Regions from separate parts of the Priestia sp. 3CA3 genome, predicted to be linked through region 1. Evidence: riboswitches for the same ligand, from Rfam matches in the RefSeq annotation. Region 1 holds a riboswitch; the other holds the start of a gene.
The links. A riboswitch is a leader RNA that binds a small molecule or an ion and turns the genes downstream of it on or off. The one in region 1 is predicted to bind S-adenosylmethionine.

Region 1 (7,622 bases):
CAGTGCCCCATACACCCTGTTGCAAAAGGTATTGCATATTCAGCTGACGGTTTAGATGTATCAAATTTCAAGGTTTTACGCACACCAACTACTAAAGTAGACTTGGCATTGCGGTATTTTTGCAAATCATTTTTTCCCGGTATATTACGCACTTGATTATGAGAAGTTGTTTGACGAATCTCAATTCCCATCTTCTCAAATTTTTCTTTTAATTGAACACCAAGCGGGTACTCCATTGCCCCTGGCTCAATGTATACTAATTGAGGTACAAAAGGTTTTATCATCATGTACACTTCCTTTTTTCTAATACTAATAGCGTTTGAAAAATAAAAAGACTCTATCCATGGTAATTATTTTCCACATCAAAAAAGACTCTCTATTTAAGAGAGCCTTTCGTCAATCATATTGTTCATAATCAAATATCTTGTTATACATGTTCTCTGCTTCTTCATACGTTGAATACACGGCATCATCTTCAGCTAACAAATGATAAGACTCATGCAGAAACAGCGCTTTTTCACCTTTATTTTCAGGATGTTCAACAATTTCAGCTTGATTAATATTGGCAACGTTTGCCGTATGAGGATTTCGGTAAATAACAAATACTTGATCTCCTACTTGATATTCTTTTTTCTCCACGATCATCATCCTTTTCTTCTTTCTTTACTCGTATGATGTCCGCTTTTACTCATTTTATCCGATAAAAACACGCGGTGAGATCATCAAGAATTTATACGCTTTTACGCTCAATAAACCGAAAAGGAAGCTCAATTTTTTGAGGATCCTTGCTCCTGACTAGTTTAAAAAGCGTTTCGCCCATTTCTTTGAGAGGAAGTTCGATCGTTGTGATTTGTAAATAAGAAGAAAGCGGATGATTATCAAAACCAATAATAGCTAAATCGCCTGGAACTGATATACCCGCTTGTTCGCACTGAGCTTTTATACCAATAGCGACTTGATCGTTTGTTACTAAAAGCGCCTGAGGCCGATTTTTCATCTGCACCAATTTTTTCACCACTTTTTCACCATCTGTCACGTTCAAACAGCCTTGAAACACCCATTCCGGATGATAAGGCTCATTTATTCTTTCTACATATTCTTTGTATGCTTGCTGTCTCTGTTGACTATTTGTACCCGTCATTCTTCCAATACAGTAGCCAATATCCGTATATCCTTTTTCTTTTAAATACATGAGCGCTTTCTTAAAAGCTGCATAATGATCAACGTATACGGAGCGAATAGAACGATTTTGTACGTTTTCGCACACGGCTATCGGCCCGTACTGCTGATAATATTCAATCGTGCTCCAGCTGCCTGCTCTAGAACAAATAATCACTCCATCAACCTGCTTTGTTTTTAGCATATGAAGCGCTTCTTCTTCTTTTTTTACATCATAGTTCGTCTGACAAATAACAAGCTGATACTGCTTTTCTAACGCTTGAGAGGCCACTCCTTCTAAAAGCAGACTGAAATAAGGATGATTAATAAAAGGCAAGACGACGGCAATCATATTTGTTTTCCCTTTTGATAAGTGAACGGCATTAATGTTTTGTTCGTAATTAAGTTCTTGAATTACTTCTTCTACCAGACGGCGCTTTTCTTCTTTTACATACGGATGATGATTTAAAACCCGTGACACGGTCGAAACAGATACACCAGCTTTTTTTGCGATATCTCGGATATTTGTCATGTTTTCACCTTTTTCTCTTGCGCTGAAACGCGTTTCATACTTTATTCTCATTATAAAGTGAAAAAGCAATAAGCTAAACCCGTTACAATCATGTTTTTATTCACTTATATAAGGAGGTCATATCATGGGTATTTTATTATTCATTTTATTATGCGGAATTGAAATCGGAGGAGCGGCTTATGCACTTAAACAAAATGAGACACTTTGGAAGGAGCTAGATGAAAAAAAGCCGACTGATTTTTTCAAACAGTAAAAAACCCTTAAAAAGAATGTTCTTTTTAAGGGTTTGATATTACGCAGCTTCTTTAGATGATTTTGATTTTTTATTTAAACGAGGAAAGCCAATTACAATCGCAATGATACCGCAAACCGCTGTTAACATTGGATAGAATGTAAATGGAATAATCTCAACCGGTGAAACTTTAGCAAATCCTGCTGCGAGAAGCATTTGTGCACCGTAAGGGATAAGCCCTTGAACGCTGCATGAAAACAAGTCGAGCAGACTGGCTGATTTACGATTATCAATTGAATACTTATCAGAGATTTCTTTCGCTAACGGACCTGCTGTAATAATTGAAATCGTGTTATTAGCCGTGGCTAAATTGGTTAAACTTACTAATCCAGCGATACTGAATTCTCCGCCTTTTTTTGTTTGAATGCGTCGTGTTAATAGGTTCAATAAGAACTGAATACCGCCGTTATAGCGAATGAGTTCAACCATTCCGCCAATTAAAAGAGATAAAATAATTAATTCCGACATTCCGCCAATACCTTCCGTCACAGTTTTAGCAAGAGAAGAAAGCGTGTAGCTTCCGTCAGCTAATCCAATCACGCCGGCTAATACAATTCCTCCGGTTAAAATGCTTAATACGTTTGCACCAAATATGGCAGCAACGAGTACGCCGACATAAGGCAAGATTTTAAACCAGCTAAAATCTTTAATTTCTACTGATGACGTATTGCCTAGCGTCATTACAAGTAATAAAATCACTGTAACAATCGCTGCAGGAAGGACAATAAAAAAGTTTACTTTTAATTTATCTGACATATTTGTTTTTTGCGTACGAACTGCCGCAATGGTCGTATCAGAGATTACGGATAAATTATCTCCAAACATTGCACCACCAACAACAGCAGCAATTGCCAATGTAATGGATACATGCGCCTGCTCACTGATTCCTACAGCGATAGGCCCTAACGCAGCGATCGTTCCCATTGACGTTCCCATCGAAATTGAAATGAATGCGCCAATAACAAAGATTCCGACTACCACTAAGCTTTGCGGAAGTACAGAAAGCGCTAAGTTTACCGTTGAATCAACAGCTCCCATGCCTTTAGCGACTTGAGAAAAAGCACCTGCCAAAATAAAAATAAGTACCATAATAATGATATCAGGATGCCCTGCTCCTTTAGCAAAGCGTTCCACTTTTACATTAAGTGAATCTTTGCGGTTCATAGCCAGCGCCACAATGGCTGCAATGATAATAGCTACTAATACAGGCAGCTTATAAAAATCTCCCGTTATAATTCCTGATCCGACAAACAGGACTAAAAAGACGCCCAGCGGTAACAGCGCCCAGCCGTTTCCTTTTTGTTGTTCCATTCTTAACACCTCTTGTTTACGTAATAAAAAAAGACCTCTTCTTATTGATAAGAAGAGGTCTCTTATTTGTATCATAAGATTACCCTTCTCATCTTCCAAACGAAACATCGTCTGCTGGATTTGGCACCGCACTGCGTACAGCCAGTTGCCGAGACATCATAGGGCCAGTCCCTCCGTCTCTCTTGATAAGAAGTTTATAGTTGTTTTAAAAATAGTCTTTCACTACTGTAATCTCTTTTTATTTAATTGTCAAATGCTATTTTAGAAAAATATATAGTGTGAAAATTCTCACATCAATTAGCTACGTCACGTTTTAAAAACGCCACCCACGCTACGCCTATAAAGAAGACAAAGTGTGCAACTAAGATGAAGATTGAAAATGGAATTGTCATTCCGTCAAACATCGTCTTCATTCCGTCCATATACTGCACAAAGTTTGTGTTGGCGAACAGTAAAAATTTCCCCCACCATAGACCAAACTGCGATACTATCCCAGTTACTGCTTTCGCCCCAATACTTACGACAATAGCTAGACTTGAAGCAAGCGCGCTGTTTCTAAATAAAGACGACAGCATGAATGCGAACGTCATCATCATAAACGTTTCCATATACGCGCTGTCATACGTAAGCGTAATGTTTTTAAGCAGCTGCGCATCTCCTTCTAGACTGGCAAATCCAAAGAACAATGCTCCCCATACAAACGAAAAAAGCAAATAGCTCAGCAAGTAATACAAGCTAATTAAAACGAGCGTTATGTACTTGGACGTTAAAATCGTTGAACGTCTAGCAGGGCGAATTAAAAGAAGCTTAATGGTACCCGCTTCAAACTCTTTTGCAACCATTGATCCTCCAACAGCAAGCGCGAAAAATTGAACGAGGATCAGCATGCCTGCACTAAATGACAGGAAATTCAATATGTTGTCTTCCGTTCCTGCGCTGTTTGCTACTTTCTTCATTAAAAGAGCCATACAAAGAGTTAAGATGCCGATTGTAATAAACGTGACTTTTGTACTTCTTTTGTAAAACCATTTCATATGTTCATTTTGAATTAACTTAAGCATGGTGCTCTCCCTCCGTAACGGACATAAACGAATCTTCAAGCGTCTCATAAACAGGAGTGATTCGGTAGACTAAAATATCGCTGTCCACTAATTTTCTATTCACAGCTGGAATTTGTTCTTTCATAATCACTACATCAATACTATCGGATTTTATTGTTACTTGGAATTCTTGAGATAAAAGATCCGCTGCTTGTTGCACGTCAGATACTTCAAATTCTACATACATCCCTTGATCTTGACGATTTGGAGATAGATCTTGAACAGCTTTTAACTCGCCGTTTTGAATAATACCAACGCGGTCACATAATGCTTCCACTTCTTTTAATAAGTGGCTCGCGATTAAAATTGAAATACCTTCTTCCCTGCAGAGGGTTTGTAAATATGTACGAAATTCTCTCATTCCCGCTGGGTCTAGACCATTTGTTGGTTCGTCTAGTAAAAGCAATGCAGGCTTATGTAAAATAGCTTGAGCTACTCCTAAACGCTGTCTCATCCCAAGGGAATACGTCTTCACTTTTGCATGAATGCTGTTTTCAAGCTTTACTAGCGCAATCACTTCATCCAAGCGTTCTGCCGTGATCCCTTCATGCATATTCGCAAAGTGTTTTAAATTTTGATAGCCCGTCAGATAATCATAAAACTCAGGGTTTTCAATAATCGCTCCAATTGATTTCATAGCTGATGTAAACTGTTCTTTTAAAGGAAACCCATTGACGGTAATTGTTCCCTTTGTTTCTTTAATGAGTCCTACGACGGTACGAATGAGCGTTGTTTTTCCAGATCCGTTCGGACCAAGCAATCCGAAAATCTCACCGCGCTCAACCGATAAGGATACATCATGCAAAATGGTTTTCTTCCCCATTACTTTACTGACATGATCTACTTGTAGCACTGTTTCTGTCATCATGTACATCCTTTCTTTAATTAGCAATACGCCTTCTATTGTTTCTCTTTTTTAACTATTTGTCTACTATAACCTTATTTTTGGAAAAGCAGCCCATTCAAATCATTCGTATTATCCGCTTACATTTGATAAAATAAAATAAATTTTAGTTAGAGGAGGACTTCTACATAATGAACTTAACCGTATACCTTGCCGGGCAAATTCACGATAACTGGCGAGACGAAATTAAAAACCAAGCGGAACAATTAAACCTTCCCCTTACCTTTGTCGGTCCTATGACAGACCATGACCGCTCCGACAACATTGGAGAAGAAATTTTAGGAAAACAGCCTAATGCTGTCTTAAAAGATGAAGCTGCTTCTCAAATTAATAATTTACGCACACAGGTGCTCCTTAAAAAATCTGATGTGGTCATTGCTTTATTTGGTGAAAAATACAAACAGTGGAACAGCGCAATGGATGCGGCGACAGCCATCGCATTAGATAAACCGCTAATTTTGGTTCGCCCTGAAAAACTGCACCACCCGCTTAAAGAACTGTCAAACAAAGCCCAAGTTGTAGTCGAAACGCCAGAACAGGCTCTTCAAGCACTAGCTTATATTTTTGAATAATAAATTTAGAAAGCTCTCAGGTTATTCCTCAGAGCTTTCTTTCGTTTTGAACATAAAAGTGAAGCGTGAAGAGTCGTTTTTTAAACCGTCTATGTTTTTCATAGATTGTATCCGTATAGCTCGATAAAATGAAAAACAATGTATATTCAACAATTTCTGTTTCCCTGAATATATTAGTTTGTCACTCAGTGTTTTGGTGAATGCTAGAATAATCAAGCGTTACCGCTCAAAAAATCCCTTAAATGGTTGACGAGTGCTTAAAGTGTCGGTTACACTTTATGTTTGAAATATTGTATTCATATCGCTCTTATCTCAAAAGAATGGTATAATTTTATAGATATTGAATTTGGAGGACTGCTCATACATGATTACAGTTAGTAATGTAAGTTTACGATTTGGCGACCGAAAGTTATTTGAAGATGTGAATATTAAATTCACGCCTGGTAACTGCTATGGATTAATCGGCGCAAACGGTGCTGGAAAATCAACGTTTTTAAAAATTTTATCTGGTGAAATTGAATCTCAGACTGGTGATGTACATATGGGCCCTGGCGAACGCCTTGCTGTCTTAAAACAGAACCACTTCGAATATGAAGATCAAGAAGTTATGAAAACCGTTATTATGGGGCACGCTCGCCTTTATGAAGTAATGCAAGAAAAAGATGCTATTTATATGAAAGCAGACTTCACAGATGAAGACGGAATGAAAGCAGCTGAGCTTGAAGGTGAATTTGCTGAATTAAACGGTTGGGAAGCAGAATCAGAAGCGGCTATTCTTTTAAAAGGATTAGGTATTTCTGAAGATCTTCACGCCAAAAAAATGGCTGAACTAACGGGTAGTGAAAAAGTAAAAGTGCTTCTTGCACAAGCTTTATTCGGAAAACCTGATGTATTACTTCTAGATGAGCCTACGAATAACTTGGATATCCAAGCAATTCAATGGTTAGAAGAGTTCTTAATTAACTTTGAAAACACAGTCATTGTTGTATCACATGACCGTCACTTCTTAAACAAAGTATGTACGCACATTGCTGACCTTGACTTCAGTAAAATCCAAGTCTACGTTGGTAACTATGATTTCTGGTATGAATCAAGTCAATTAGCACAAAAAATGGCGTCAGATGCAAACAAGAAAAAAGAAGAAAAAATTAAAGAGCTTCAAGCCTTTATCGCTCGCTTTAGCGCAAATGCATCGAAATCAAAACAAGCAACGTCTCGTAAAAAATTGCTTGATAAAATTTCATTAGATGACATCCGTCCTTCTTCTCGTCGTTACCCATACGTGAACTTCACGCCGGAACGTGAGATTGGAAATGACGTACTTCGCGTTGAAGGTTTAACAAAAACAATTGACGGCGTAAAAGTACTTGATAACGTAAGTTTTATTATGAATAAAGATGACAAGATTGCTCTTGTAGGCCGAAACGAACTTGCAAATTCAACATTAATGAAGATTTTAATGGGTGAAATGGAAGCAGACAGCGGTACGTACAAATGGGGTGTCACAACCTCTCAAGCCTTTTTCCCAAAAGACAACTCCGAGTACTTTGAAAACGGAGATTTAAACTTAGTAGACTGGCTGCGTCAGTATTCACCTAATGATCAAAGCGAAAGCTTCTTACGCGGTTTCTTAGGCAGAATGCTATTCTCTGGTGAAGAAGTGTTGAAAAAAGCCAACGTTCTTTCCGGAGGAGAAAAAGTTCGCTGCATGCTTTCTAAAATGATGCTAAGCGGTTCGAACGTTCTTTTACTA
Region 2 (7,622 bases), on a different contig from region 1:
GCGCTACCTACTCCTATAAGTGACATAATCATCCCAAGCTGACTAATTGTTGAAAAAGCTAAAATCCCTTTCAAGTCTTGTTGCTTTACTGCTGAAAACGAGCCCCAAAACAGTGTAATTAGTCCTATGGTTGAAATAACAAAAAACCAAGTGGCGCTTATAGCAAAAACAGGGCTGAGTCTTGCTAAAAGATAAATTCCCGCTTTTACCATTGTAGCTGAATGAAGGTATGCACTCACTGGGGTTGGAGCTTCCATTGCATCTGGCAGCCAAATATGAAAAGGAAACTGAGCAGATTTTGTAAAGGCCCCTAATAAAATGAGGACTAGAGCTGGAATAAATAGATGACTTGATGTAACCACATCTACGTTTGAGATAATTTCGCGTATGCTGAAAGTACCTGTCATGACATATAAAAGTACAATTCCTGCTAATAGGGAAAGTCCTCCGAATACGGTAATGAGCATAGATTTTAAGGCTCCGTATTGAGATTTCTCTCGTTTGTACCAATAACCAATCAATAAAAAAGATGAAAGGCTTGTTAATTCCCAAAAGCTGTAAAGACTCATTAAGTTGTCTGATAATACAACTCCTAGCATAGACCCCATAAAAAGAAGCAAATAGACATAAAACGAATGCAGCGCTTCTTTTGTCTTAGAAAGATAATAAATGGAGTAAAGAATAACAAGTGTCCCAATTCCAGTGATTAACAGAGAAAATAGAAGACCGAGTCCATCCACATAAGCATCAAAGTTAATACCCAGACTAGGTATCCATTTCATTGAATGTAGGTAGGTTTCCCCTTTAGAAACACCACTGATATATTGTGTGAAATAAATGAACAACACAAGTGGGAGAGGTAAAACGAACCACCCTGTATGAATACGCTGGAATTTCCTATACAGAAGCGGGACAAAAAAGGCTAATAAAAAAGGCGATAAAATCACCAAGTGCAACCACGACAAAAGACAAACCTCCTTGTGATATTCAATTCTGTAACCGATTATATAATAATTTAATTATGCATGCATCCATGCTAATTCTTAGTATCAGCGGATTTTTCAAACCTTATTAAATAAATAGAAACTCGTCACAAAATCCATAAAAAAAACATAAAAAAATTTTTTTAGACGTATAAAAATCAGGTGAAATTGTCACTCTAAGAGTGAGGTGATGGAAATGTATAGGAAACAAATAACCATCAGTTTTCTCATTTTTAGCGCATTATGTATGAGCGGATTTGTACTGAATAATCACTTAGAAATGAAAGAAGAAAACAGGATGCTACTCACTTCTAAAAACGAAGCTGAAAATTCTATATCAATAGACTCTTCCCTGTTAAAAGCCTCTTATAAACCGAGACAATATGTAAAGATAGGTGAAATGAACTATATTGCACCATCCGGTAAGTAAATGAAAAACGATTGAAGACCACTCTTTAGTCGTTTTTTATTTGCTTATTATTTGCGTAATCGTGCATGAATTACGTTTTTTAATCAAAGAACATTAGTTGACTTCATAACTGAATTTATCGTTAAATAAAAGGGTACATACAATGATTGCAGTTTCAACAAACTATAATGATTGTGTCAAATTGTAAGTGGATTCCCTTGAATTCAGCTAACAGTTTCGATAAAGTGGAAAATAAAGATATTTTAATGGAGGAACAGACTATGACACATGTTCGTTTTGATTATTCAAACGCGTTATCATTTTTTGGTGAACATGAACTTACATACTTACGTGATGCCGTGAAAGTAGCTCACCATTCAATTCATGAAAAAACAGGTGCTGGGAACGACTTTTTAGGATGGGTAGACCTTCCTACGGAGTATGACAAAGAAGAATTTGCACGCATTCAAAAAAGTGCAGAAAAAATTAAATCGGATTCAGATGTATTGATTGTTATTGGTATTGGAGGATCTTACTTAGGTGCTCGTGCTGCTATTGAAATGCTTCAGCATTCATTCTATAACACATTATCAAAAGAACAGCGTAAAACTCCGCAAGTTATTTTTGCTGGTAACAACATCAGCTCAACATACATGAAAGACCTAATGGATGTTTTACAAGATAAAGATTTCTCTATTAATGTTATTTCAAAATCTGGTACAACAACAGAACCGGCGATTGCTTTCCGTATCTTCCGTAAATTATTAGAAGAGAAATACGGGAAAGAAGAAGCACGCAAGCGTATTTATGCAACAACAGATAAAGCGCGCGGCGCATTAAAAACATTAGCGGACGAAGAAGGCTATGAAACATTTGTTATTCCAGATGATGTAGGCGGCCGTTATTCTGTATTAACAGCGGTTGGCTTATTACCAATCGCCGCTGCAGGTCTTGATATCGAACAAATGATGAAAGGGGCAGCTGATGCTCAAGAAGCATTTTCATCATCAGAGCTAGAAGAGAACCCAGCTTATCAATATGCTGTAGCTCGTAATGTTCTTTATAATAAAGGAAAAACAATTGAAATGCTGATTAACTATGAGCCAGCTCTTCAGTACTTTGCTGAGTGGTGGAAACAGTTATTTGGTGAAAGTGAAGGAAAAGACCAAAAAGGTATTTACCCTTCATCTGCTAACTTCTCAACGGATCTTCATTCTTTAGGTCAATATGTACAAGAAGGTCGTCGCGATATTTTTGAAACAATTGTACAAGTTCAAGATTCTCGTCATGAGCTAACAATTGAAGAAGATGCAGCGGACTTAGATGGACTAAATTACTTAGCTGGTGAAACAGTTGACTTTGTAAATAAAAAAGCGTTCCAAGGTACAATGCTTGCTCACACAGACGGAGGCGTTCCAAACTTAGTTGTGAACATTCCAGCGCTAGATGAGTATACATTTGGATATGTTGTATATTTCTTCGAAAAAGCATGCGCAATCAGCGGCTATTTATTAGGCGTAAACCCATTTGATCAGCCGGGAGTAGAAGCATACAAAGTAAATATGTTTGCTCTTCTTGGAAAACCTGGTTTTGAAGAGAAAAAAGCAGAATTAGAAAAGCGTTTGAAATAAATAAAAAGTTCACCTTCTTGTTAGAAGGTGAACTTTTTTGCTTTTGAGATAAAGGATAAAAAGCTGGAAAAAGGACATGTTAAAACAGAGGAGGGATAAGATGATTGAATTATCTTCAAGATTAGACGGCACATTATTCAAGCTTTATGAATTAGAAAAAACGCTTAAGCCGCTTGGGTATAACATTGGAGGAAATTGGGATTATGATCATGGTTCATTCGACTATAAGATGAATGATGAAGTCGGCTATCAGTTTTTACGCATCCCGTTTACAGCTACGAATGGAGAACTGGATTCTAAAGGAACAACCGTACAGATTGGTACGCCATTTTTACTTTCACATAAGTATCAAATTGGCTTAGATGACAATGTTCACAATGGAAACGTGGGTGCTTCATTTAACCAGTTTGCAGAACCCCAAGACGCAGACGCTTCATTTCCAGAAAAGTATATCAGCTTAGGAGAAGAGCTAATTAGAGAGGCAGAAGAGGCGCTGCTTCAATAATTGAAAGGATTATTCTTTTCTTAAACTCTCTAATTTTTTCACAAAAATATGTTCGTACATGACCTGACTAATCAACTCGTTTGTTTTAATCATTTCATTTACCCCCAAATTTTGCGCATTTTGAATATGCTTTTTTGTTAACAGTTCAACGATGCTGTAAATAGAAGGGTTCAATCCTTGCAGAGCGACTAGCGTAACAATCGTATTCATGTCTGCATATTCTTCTGTCTTATGCTGATCGGCAGTAATCAGCACTTTTTTTGCGCACCGAGCATTGGCAAGTTCTAATACCTCATAGTGAGAGGGACTTCCTTTAATAAAATGAACGCGATCACAGATCATGGGGTTTTTAGTCAGAGAGTCGTCGATAAGAACAATGTCTTCTTTATGAAATGCGTCGCGATAAGACTCTAGCACGAGTTTGGCGCGCTCATTCCACCCCACAACGATGAAGTGATCTTTTCCATAAAACTTTAAATTCCCTTCCAAATAAGCGCTCTCAGCGGAAACAGCAATTTTAGAAAGCGTGACAAAATAAGTAGTAATAAATCCCGTTCCAACCAGGACTAAAATAATTGCAGCTAACCTTCCAATCGTAGTGGTGGGAGCAAAATCACCGTATCCTATAGTAGAGATTGTAATAATAACCCACCAAATTCCTTCAAACACATTCCCAAACGTTTGCGGCTCTAGGAAATGTATAAGCATGCCGAAAAGTAAAACAAGGCAGCCGATAATAAAAAGAAGCCGCACTAAAATAGAACGACGAAAAAGTCGGAATAATAGCCATTCCATCATAAAAAAACCTCCAGTGATTAGTCATAGCCACAGTATGACCATTTTTCACTGAAGGTATAAGATATCTTTATCTTTTTACTTCGTAATATTCAATCCATTCTTTGTCTGGACCGTAGAAAAATAAGTATCTTGCTTCATTTGGCAAAGTTACAATGTTTTCTTCCACAAATGAAACGCCTGCTGATTTTAAACGCTCAAACTCCTCTTCAATTCCATCTACTGCCAGCGCAAAATGATGAACTTTACCTTCACTAGGTAAGCTTGAGTTATACCCTTGAATTAACTCTACGATTACATTGCCTTCTAAACCTAGAAAAGCTAGCTTCAAAGACGGATCGGTATGTGGTAGTGTTTCGATGAGCTCCAATCCCACTTTTTGTGTATAGAACTCAATAGATTCTTCTATATCCTTTACTTGAACGCCTACATGTTCAAATTTTAAAATTGCCATATGCATCACCCGTATCTATAGTATGTAAAAACTATGAAATATATTAAAGAGAAAGGATAGATAAGTCAAGATAGGGCTGCTTATCAGGAAAGGGCTCTTAAATCATATTTTTGCTGGAGTGAATAGGGTAGAGGCTTCCATCAAGAGCAAACGAAATTTTACCTGTTTCTTCAGATACAACTAAAATTAATGCATCCGATTTTTCCGACATTCCAATTGCTGCACGGTGACGTGTTCCCAACTTTTTGTTCGTTGAAATAATAGACGAGAGAGGTAAAACATTAGCAGCTGAAATAAGCTGATTATTTCTAATTAGGACGGCTCCGTCATGTAAGGGTGTCCCTGGATAGAACAGTGTCTCAACTAGCGTAGCGCTGACAGGAGCTTGAATAGGCATTCCTTTTTGAATAAGAGGATCAACATTTTGTTCCCGTTCAATGACAATTAAAGCGCCGTGACGTTTCTCAGAGAGGTTATGAATAGCTAGGGACAGAGCAGCGTATTCAAATGTATAAGGCGATAAGTAATGACGCAAGTAATAAGAGGCGGCCGTAGCTTGAACATCTTGAAATAACCTTCTCATCTCCTCAAAATCACATAAAATACAATGATCACTCGTGTCTAAATGTTTAATTAAATTAGAGGCTTCAGTTGAAATCTGCTGTAAATATGTTCGCACATTATTTTTAATTGTATCGTCTAATTGAAAGGGTTGTCTCTCCATCTTATATAGCTCCTATCTGTCAGTCAGTGTTATCTGTAATGTGTGCTAATGTGGGTGAATTATCCGTAAAGCTCATAAATCCGTTATTAATTTTATAGAGAGATTTTGCATTTTATTTAGCAAGAGAACATAAAAAGTCGGGGAAAAAAGAAAGCGTTTTATAAACTGATATGTTCACATTTGGGTTAAATTTACATATGTTGTTTTAAATAAAAGTATAGATATTTCTGTGAATTTAAAGTATAGTTTTCTTATCGGATATATAATTTTTAATGTTGACAAATATTCTAAATATGCTAAAATTTTTAAAAAATGCTTATCAAGAGTGGTGGAGGGATCTGGCCCGCTGAACCCCGGCAACCTGCTTAGCAAGGTGCTAATTCCAGCAAAGTGTGTATCATTTTGAAAGATAAGGTGAAAATTATTGCCTACCCAGTCTTTCAATACGGAAGACTTTTTATTTTGATATAGCGCAAGAGATATTTTGAGGAGGGACAACGATGACTGTAAACCCCCGACTTAAAACAAACCTTTGAACACGCCGAAGCAAAGTAAGAATTAAATAGTTTCGCTGACTAGACACACTAGAGGCGGTTTTATCCAATTCTAGTGGGTAAAACCGTCTTTTTTTATTGGATAACGCGGATAACTAAGAATTGGAGTGGAGAAAATGGCAGACTTATATACGTACGAAAACTGGAGCGATACATTTCCAGAGTTCGACAGTAAAGATGAAACAAAAGGAGCCCTTTCAGCATTGCAGTGGGCGTATGATACCTATGGAGATTCAATTATTTATGCGTCAAGCTTTGGGATCGAAGGAATCGTGTTAATTGATTTAATTTCAAAAGTGAAAAAAGATGCTGAAATTGTCTTTTTAGATACAGGGGTTCATTTTAAAGAAACATATGAAGTGATTGATGCAATTAAAGAACGCTTCCCTGATTTACGTATTCATATGAAAAAGCCGGATTTAACTCTTGCAGAACAAGCTGAAAAACATGGAGATGAGCTTTGGAAGAGTCAGCCTAACCTATGCTGTCAAATTCGAAAAATCATTCCGCTAAGAGAATCCCTTGCTCCTTATGATGCGTGGATTTCCGGTTTGAGACGTGAGCAGTCTGAGTCTCGTGCCAACACGAATTATTTTAATAAAGATGAGAAATTCAAGAAGGTGAAAGTTTGTCCGTTAATTCATTGGTCATGGAAAGAAATTTGGCGTTATGTGTATAAGCATGATTTGCCATACAACAAACTTCATGATCAAGGCTACCCAAGTATCGGCTGTGAGCCCTGTACCGCACCTGCCTATAATGTAGACGATTTACGTTCAGGAAGATGGGCAGGTACACAAAAAGTGGAGTGCGGATTACACGAATCTTAAATACGAAAGAGCTGAATAAATGATGCTTTTATATGTTGCCTTTATCATTGCGCTTTTTTTTGCAATGAATATTGGGGCAAGCGGTGCAGCAGCTGCTATGGGCGTTTCATACGGCTCCGGTGCAATTAAAAAGCGAAGAGTGGCCCTGTTCATCTGTGCTGTAGGAATTGTGCTCGGAGCTGTTACCGGAGGCGGTGAGGTGGTAAAAACCATCAGTTCAGGTATCATACCTGAAAAACTGCTGTCAGTAGAATTAGTTATTATCATTCTGGCTGCTGCAACGCTGTCACTCTTTTTCGCGAATTTGATTGGTATCCCTTTATCAACAAGTGAAGTAACAGTTGGCTCAGTTGTTGGAGTAGGGGTAGCTTATCAATCTCTGTATGTAGAAAAACTTTTAATTGTCATGTCTTTTTGGATTATTGTTCCGCTAGTTTCATTTGTTATTGCTTTTTTGATTGGGAAATTGATAAAGCGCAGAGCGCATAAAAAAGAAGCAGAGGGAAAGTGGAAAAGAGTTTTAACGATTTTAGTTATTGCAACGGGATTCTTTGAAGCCTTCTCAGCTGGAATGAACAATGTGGCAAATGCTGTCGGTCCTCTAGTAGGAGCTGGATTAATGGATGCTACAACGGGTGTCATAGCAGGAGGATTGGCGGTGGCGCTCGGAGCTCTTTTACTAGGAGGCCGAGTTATTGAAACAAACGGAAAAAAAATTACTCGCTATTCTGTAGGAG

Region 2: it holds a riboswitch for S-adenosylmethionine, as region 1 does, so the genes downstream of both, AC1VNJ_RS18495 (phosphoadenylyl-sulfate reductase) here and AC1VNJ_RS24940 (Na+/H+ antiporter NhaC family protein) in region 1, are expected to answer to the same signal.

What each region holds. Positions count from the first base shown of each region.
Region 1 covers NZ_JBXENJ010000017.1:23,420-31,041, forward strand. Annotated here, with positions in the region: gene splB (spore photoproduct lyase) at 1-284, opposite strand, end outside; gene AC1VNJ_RS24925 (transcriptional regulator SplA domain-containing protein) at 397-645, opposite strand; gene AC1VNJ_RS24930 (LacI family DNA-binding transcriptional regulator) at 731-1,690, opposite strand; gene AC1VNJ_RS24935 (hypothetical protein) at 1,815-1,943, shown strand; gene AC1VNJ_RS24940 (Na+/H+ antiporter NhaC family protein) at 1,983-3,293, opposite strand; SAM riboswitch class I at 3,379-3,485, opposite strand; gene AC1VNJ_RS24945 (ABC transporter permease) at 3,587-4,354, opposite strand; gene AC1VNJ_RS24950 (ABC transporter ATP-binding protein) at 4,347-5,258, opposite strand; gene AC1VNJ_RS24955 (YtoQ family protein) at 5,429-5,869, shown strand; gene AC1VNJ_RS24960 (ABC-F family ATP-binding cassette domain-containing protein) at 6,234-7,622, shown strand, end outside.
Region 2 covers NZ_JBXENJ010000007.1:7,649-15,270, reverse strand. Annotated here, with positions in the region: gene AC1VNJ_RS18525 (Na+/H+ antiporter subunit A) at 1-965, opposite strand, end outside; gene AC1VNJ_RS18520 (glucose-6-phosphate isomerase) at 1,674-3,023, shown strand; gene AC1VNJ_RS18515 (YugN-like family protein) at 3,124-3,528, shown strand; gene AC1VNJ_RS18510 (potassium channel family protein) at 3,538-4,326, opposite strand; gene AC1VNJ_RS18505 (VOC family protein) at 4,394-4,777, opposite strand; gene cdaS (sporulation-specific diadenylate cyclase CdaS) at 4,875-5,501, opposite strand; SAM riboswitch class I at 5,815-5,917, shown strand; gene AC1VNJ_RS18495 (phosphoadenylyl-sulfate reductase) at 6,172-6,885, shown strand; gene AC1VNJ_RS18490 (inorganic phosphate transporter) at 6,905-7,622, shown strand, end outside.